Regions from separate parts of the Streptomyces sp. NPDC056480 genome, predicted to be linked through region 3. Evidence: riboswitches for the same ligand, from Rfam matches in the RefSeq annotation. Region 3 holds a riboswitch; each other region holds the start of a gene.
What was found. A riboswitch is a leader RNA that binds a small molecule or an ion and turns the genes downstream of it on or off. The one in region 3 is predicted to bind cyclic di-AMP.
Positions count from the first base shown of each region.

Region 1 (2,255 bases), on a different contig from region 3:
GCCGGACCTCGCGGCCGACCACCTGGCGCGGGTCAAGGCCCCGACGCTCCTCGTGGTCGGAGGCAGGGACGCGCTGGTCCTGGACCTCAACCGGCGGGCCGAGTCGCTGCTGCACTGCGAGAGCAGGCTGGAGGTAGTGGGGGGCGCCACGCACCTCTTCGAGGAGCGAGGCGCCCTGGAGGAGGTGGCGGAGCTCGCCACGTCCTGGTTCACCATGCATTTCCAGGGTCAGTAGGCACCGAAGACCCGGCCGATGCTGCCGTATCGGTCGGCCGCGTAGTTACAGGCGGCGGTGATATTGGCGACCGGGTCGTAGGGGTCCATGGATGTGCCGGGCACGTGATAGGCACGAAACGTGGGGTCGATGACCTGGAGGAGCCCCTTCGAAGGGGTGCCAGCGGCCGCATTGGAGTCCCAGTTGTTGATGGCACGGGGGTTGCCGGAGGACTCGCGCATGATGTTGCGATGAATGTCTGCGTAGGTACCGGGGATGCCATGGTGGGCCATGATGTCCAGCGACTCGCGGATCCAGCCGTCGAGGTTGTTCGCGTATTGGGTGGCGGCTACAGGCGCGGTCTTGACCGGAGCGGCGGCCGGGGCGGTGCTCCGGCGTTCGGAGCGGCTCGCACGTTCGGTCGTGGCGCCCTTCTTCGCCTTGGTGGGAGCCGTGGCATTCACGGAACCCGGACGAAGCGTCAGTTCAAGGCCCGGGTGAATAAGCGACGGGTTGTCACCAACGGCCCTCTTGTTGGCGCTATAAAGGACCTTCCAGCCGCCCTGAATTCCCTTCCTTTGGGCGATCAGGGAAAGCGAGTCGTCGGCGACAACCGTGTAGGTGTGCGCGGCAGCCGGAGCTGCCGGTGCCTTGGTGGCGGCCTGCGCGGCGGCCGGAGCAGCGGGGGTGGTGATGACCCTGGCGGCAATTTCCAAGGCTCCGGAAACGGGCGCGGCGCCGGCCCCGGCCGGGGCGGTCAGGGGGAGGGCGAGAGCGGCTCCGCCCGTGCCGAGCAGCGTGAGTCCACGCGAGGTGGGGCGACGGCGGGGGCGGCGGTGCTTACCGTGAGCAGGCATGACGGAATTCCTCTCCGGCGCCTTCGGGGTGAGCTGTCGGGTTCGGACTGGAGATGTCCGGCCGCGCGCACGCGGCTTCACCCCGAGCCGTTCCGGAATCCGGGCCGGCGGTTTCGTGGGTCCCCCGCTCCTGCCGTCGGGTGAAAGGGAGGTATTTCGAGCGGTGGCAGGATTCGGCGATCCGCTCGAATGGAGGTGACCGTAAGCCAGCAGGACGACGAAGGACAAGGGGATCTATGTCCGGCGGGCGATGTAGGGATCACTGAATTCCTGGAATTCAAGATCGCCGGCGCCTGCCGGGCGTCGAACTTCCTTGCCCCGCACGGCTTCCGCGGATTCTGACGGCGGGCTGGCCCCGGGAAAGTGAGTCGCATCACCCGTACCCAGTCTGAATAGCTGCGACAATCCAACTAGTCATGAAATATAGAAAAAGAGGCCTTTCGGGTATGCGGGGATTAAAGTTCATACGTCGCAAAACCGACATTCCTTGTGAAGGATGGAGTCACCCTGACCGAGGAGCCGCCCGGATGTCACCCTTTGTCTCTCTGCTCAACCCCGAGACTCTCGACCGTGAGGCCGCCGCTGTCTACGAGAGCGCCGCCTGGCAGCGGATCGTCACGGACTGGACCGAGCCGCTAGTGCCCCCGCTCGCCGTCGAACGCTGGCGCGACCTGCTCACCGTGCCGGTAGAACGGCTCGTCGCCGACACGCTCGACGCGCTGCCGCCGGCCGCTCCCGCCGAGCGCGGGCTCCCCGGCCGGATCGGAGCCATCCTGCCTGACCGGCTGTATGCCTGGCGCCGCATCGGCCGACCCGAGCTGCGCCCCTCGGTGCACCTTGGCTACGCACGCCTCGTGCTGACGGAGTGGGGCTGGCAGAACGCCCCGTACAAGCTGCGTGATGTGCGCGGGGCGCGGTGTGTCTGCGGTGCGCTCCTCGCCGCGCACCGCCTCGGCTTCGGCAGTGCGACGACGATGAACGAGGCGGCCGCCTGGATTATGGCCGAGCTCCGGTCGAGGGGGTGGCACGAGCTGATCGGGCCTTGGAACCGGGCCCCGGGACGCACGGTTGGCGAGGCGGTGGCGCTCCTCGATGCGACCGTCCACCGCGCGGCGCATGCCGGACGGTGAGAGCCTGACGGCGGGTGCGGGATCATCAGTCGGTGATGCGCGGTGTTCCGCTCT
Region 1 covers NZ_JBHTSA010000154.1:5,093-7,347, forward strand. The annotation lists gene ACFQ79_RS36710 (phosphoribosyltransferase family protein) at 1-235, shown strand, start outside; gene ACFQ79_RS36715 (transglycosylase SLT domain-containing protein) at 229-1,071, opposite strand; cyclic di-AMP (ydaO/yuaA leader) riboswitch at 1,077-1,260, opposite strand; gene ACFQ79_RS36720 (hypothetical protein) at 1,599-2,201, shown strand.
Region 1: another riboswitch for cyclic di-AMP. It lies ahead of ACFQ79_RS36715 (transglycosylase SLT domain-containing protein); the one in region 3 lies ahead of ACFQ79_RS16360 (C40 family peptidase).

Region 2 (2,255 bases), on a different contig from region 3:
CGGCCAGCGCGTGCAGGATCCGGCTGTGCTCCGGGGTCCGCTCGACCACCATCTTCCGGTACGAGTCGGACATTCGGGTCGCGGCCTTGCCGTCGCCCAGGATGTCCCGCAGCTGCTCGATGTCGCCGTCGCGGACCAGCTTCCAGAACTCCTTTCCGTCGGCCGGGTCGTTGAGGGGTATGTTCACGTTCCGTACACCCGGCAGATCGACGTCCGGGCCCTCGACCTTCCGGTCGGCGAGGTTCCGGAAGTCGAAGACGGTGTGCAGGCCGAGCGAGTCGAGGAAGGCGACGTCCTCCTCGGTGGCGTGGGCGAGGTGGCCGCTGCGGTAGAGGCGGCCGGGGTGCACGGCGCGCCCGTCCGTCGTCGGCAGGCCGCCCACGTCCCGGAAGTTGCGGACCTCGGCCAGCTCGGGCTCGTTCGCTTCGATGGGCGGGACCTGCGGCAGCTGCTGCGTCACGGATGCTCCTGAGGGTCGACGTTCGGGTGCCCGACGCGAGATCGGTTCCAGGGGCAATCATCCAGGTGGGGCCGGGCCGGCGCACCCCCCTGGACGGGAATGGGTGATCTGTCCGAATTGGGGCCTTACGTATAACGCGCCCTGTTTGCAGGCGAGATGAGCCGCAGCGCGTGAGCAGGGTCATAGAAGTGACGGATCGTGGCCGACGGGCCGGAGCAATTGCCGTACGGAAAAAGGAAATCGAGGGTCCGTCATCCACGGAGGGTGACCGGAATTCCGGGCGGAAGGACGTACCCGGAAAGCCGGTGGAAATCACTGGCTTGTTCGCGTCGACCCCGCTCGTCTAGCGTCACCGTCAATCCGGTCGGACCGCCGAATCCTGCCACCGTCCGGAATTCCACTCATCCCATGCGTGGCAGGAGCGGGGGACCCAGGAAGTACGCCGGTCCCGCGACACAGGACGGCTCGGGGTGAAGCCGCGTGAGAGCGCGGCCGGACATCTCCAGTCCGAACCCGACAGCTCACCTCGTAGGCGCCGGAGAGGAATTCGCCATGCCCGCGAAGGGTAAGCACCGCCGCATCAAGTCCAACCGCCTCACCCGCGGAATCGCCGCCGCCGGTACGGGAGGTGCCGTCGTCGCCCTTCCGCTCCTCGGTGCCACCGGCGCCCACGCCGCCGAGCAGGCCGCCCCGGCCGCCGCTCCCGGCCAGGCCGTCACCGCCGCCGCCCAGGTGAAGGCCCCCGCCTCCGCCAAGGCCGCGCCCGCCGCCGCGAAGGCCGCGCCGAAGACGTACTCCGTCGTGCGGGGCGACTACCTGTCGAAGATCGCCGCCGAGCACCACCTCACCGGTGGCTGGCAGAAGCTGTACGCGGACAACCGTCAGGTCGTCGGCGAGAACCCCTCGCTCATCCTGCCCGGCATGAAGCTCACCCTCGGCGCCAAGAGCACCGCCAAGGCCGCCGCGCCGAAGAGCTCCGCGCCCAAGGCCGCCGCGCCGAAGAGCGCCGAGAAGAACGGCGACACCTCGCGCGCCTCCCGGAGCAGCGAGCGCTCCGCCGCCCCGGCCAAGAGCGCCCCGGCCGCGAAGGCGGCGCAGTCCTCGGAGTCCTCCGGCGCCGCGACCTCCGCCTCCGGCTGGTTCGCCCCGGTCAGCGGCGGCATGTCCACCCCGTACCGCGCCGCCGGCTCCATGTGGTCCTCCGGCTACCACACCGGTGTCGACTTCATGGCCTCCACCGGCACCACGATCGTCGCGGTCGGCCCCGGCACCGTCTACTCCGCCGGCGACGGCGGCGCGTACGGCAACCAGGTCGTCATCCAGCACGCCGACGGCACCTTCTCGCAGTACGCCCACCTCTCCTCGATCTCCGTCTCCGCCGGCCAGACCGTGAGCGGCGGAGAGCAGATCGGCCTCTCCGGCGCGACCGGCAACGTCACCGGCCCCCACCTGCACTTCGAGATCCGCACCGGGCCGGACTACGGCTCCGACATCGACCCGATCGCCGCGCTGCGCCAGCACGGCGTGAACATCTGACGCACCGTCGCCACCCGAGGCCCGGCACACACGTGCCGGGCCTCCGGCGTGTTCCCGCTCTATTCCGGCTTGGCAAATTCTTTATCGGTGGCATATGTCACCCGGCGTCAACCCCTCCTTACGGTCGCGTAGGTCACATCCGAAGGGGAAGGATGTGCTCCCGTGGCAGACGATTCGAGATCAAGAGACAAGCACGCATTCGGGTCGTACGCGGCGATCGGTGACAGCTTCACCGAGGGCGTCGGAGACCCCGGGCCCG
Region 2 covers NZ_JBHTSA010000053.1:30,185-32,439, forward strand. The annotation lists gene ACFQ79_RS22940 (tyrosine-protein phosphatase) at 1-460, opposite strand, end outside; cyclic di-AMP (ydaO/yuaA leader) riboswitch at 821-1,008, shown strand; gene ACFQ79_RS22945 (peptidoglycan DD-metalloendopeptidase family protein) at 1,013-1,996, shown strand; gene ACFQ79_RS22950 (SGNH/GDSL hydrolase family protein) at 2,159-2,255, shown strand, end outside.
Region 2: another riboswitch for cyclic di-AMP. It lies ahead of ACFQ79_RS22945 (peptidoglycan DD-metalloendopeptidase family protein); the one in region 3 lies ahead of ACFQ79_RS16360 (C40 family peptidase).

Region 3 (2,255 bases):
AACCCGGACCCTCGACCCCTACTCGAAGCTCCTCTCGAACCGGATCGTCTTCCTCGGGACGCCGGTCGACGAGACCTCGGCCAACGACGTCATCGCCCAGTTCCTGTATCTGGACCACGCGGGCCCCGAACAGGACATCTCGCTCTACATCAACTCCCCCGGCGGCTCGATCAGCGCCATGACCGCGATCTACGACACGATGCGCTCGCTCCACTGCGACGTGGAGACCACCTGTCTGGGCCAGGCCGTCTCCACCGCCGCCGTGCTGCTCGCCGCCGGCACCCCGGGCAAGCGCATGATGCTCCCGGGCGCCCGGATCACACTGCGTCAGCCCGCCATGGACGAACCGCTCCAGGGACAGCCGAGCGATCTCGACATCCACGCCCGCGAACTGCTCCGTCTCCGCGCGCTGATGACGGGGATGCTCAGCGAGCACACGGGGCGGGACCGGGAGCGCGTCGAGGCCGACCTCGACCGCCTCACGGTCCTGGACGCGCCGGCCGCGATCGCGTACGGCCTGGTGGACCACGTGATCACGAGCCGGCGCGCGGGCGCCGGCGGCACGGCGGGGTGAGCCGGCCGTGGTTCCCGAGCTGCCGCCGCTGCCCGCCCTGACCCGCGCCGAGAGCGAACTCGTCGACGCCTACCTCGAAGTGGTCGACCTGCTGGGCAAGATCAATCCATCCAGGGGAACGCATACCTATGGCGCACTGCGCGCGGCACAAGCCCTGGTGGGACGGACGGAAGCACTCCTCCAGGCCCTGACGCTCATGCATATGCGGGGCGAGAACGAGGTGCACGCGGACACTTTGGCGCGTGCGCTCAGGGTGTTGGACGGTGAGCGCCGGGCGGACCGCGTCACCGTCCCGCGCACCCGCGCGAGTTGACATATCCGCGTGTCGTGTCGAGGTCCGGACGGCCGACGCGGACCGCAGAATCGCTCCCCCGTTCGGCGTAGTCGACGAGTCGACATATATGCCGGGTGAGTTGCGCAACAGGTGTACGCATCTGGCGGAATGGGGCGTTCCACCCCTGGTGCGGGGCTCGTAGGCCAAACCTCCGAAGATCACAAAGGCTCCCTGTCCACCCGTATGGATCAGTCGTGAGGAGCCTCACATATCGCCGTTTCAGCTCGGATTTCGACCTGGGTGTGGGTCAAGATCCCTGTCGACGACAAGCCCCCGCCACCGCGGCGGGGCGGTCCGGGCGGACGCCGAGTCCTGCCGCTGTCCCGGACGTCTGGTCGACAGGATTGGATCGGCAGGAGTGGAGGACCCGATTTTTACGGGGCGTACGCGCTGTTCCGGCAGCGAGGCCGTCCCTCGGGGTGAAGCCGCGTCAGCGGCCGGGCATCTTCGCCAGCCCGAACCCGACAGGTCATCCTTCGCAGGCGGCTGACGAAGGGTTGCGCATGACTGCGCAGATGCACGTCCCGTCCCTGCTGTCCCGGGCCGGAGCCGTCTCGGCTCTCACCCTCGCCGCCGTCGGCGGCACGCTGTTCGCACCCGGTGCGGCAACGGAGGCCCAGGCAGCCACCACGCACGCGAACAAGGCACTGAGCGTCGCCGCGTCCAAGAAGGGAGCTCCGTACCGGTACGGGAGCACCGGACCCTCCAGGTTCGACTGCTCCGGTCTGACGCTCTACGCGTACAAGAAGGCGGGCAAGTCGCTGCCCCGCACCGCGCAGCAGCAGTACAACAAGACCCGGCACATCTCCGCCTCCACCAGGCAGAAGGGGGACCTGGTCTTCTTCCACTCCGGCGGGAGGGTCTACCACGTGGGCATCTACGCCGGCAGCGGCAAGATCTGGCACTCGCCCAAGACGGGTTCCTGGGTGAAGCTCGACAAGATCTGGTCGTCGAAGGTCTACTACGGCCGCGTCCGCTGATCAGGCGGCGGTAGCGGTTCGTCCGTGAGGGGTGCGGTGGCGCCGCCGTACCCCTGACCGACAGCACGGGACCTAACAGCTGGCCACGGGGGCCACGGTCCACGGAAGAGTGATCCAGACCGTCTTGCCGCCGTCCTCGGTCGGCGTGACCGACAGACGGCCGCCGGCTTCGGCGGCGAGGACGCGGATGATGACCATCCCGCGTCCGTTGTCCTGCTGGACCGCCGCCGGGAGGCGACGGGGCCGGCGCGGATGGCTGTCGGTGACGCCGACGTGGAGCCGCTCCTCCCGCTCCAGGCGGACGTCGACCGTGAAGGTGGGCGACTGTCCGAGGGTGTGCAGGACGGCGTTGGTGGCAAGTTCGGAG
Region 3 covers NZ_JBHTSA010000031.1:27,266-29,520, forward strand. The annotation lists gene ACFQ79_RS16350 (ClpP family protease) at 1-574, shown strand, start outside; gene ACFQ79_RS16355 (hypothetical protein) at 582-887, shown strand; cyclic di-AMP (ydaO/yuaA leader) riboswitch at 1,202-1,408, shown strand; gene ACFQ79_RS16360 (C40 family peptidase) at 1,412-1,888, shown strand; gene ACFQ79_RS16365 (ATP-binding protein) at 1,961-2,255, opposite strand, start outside.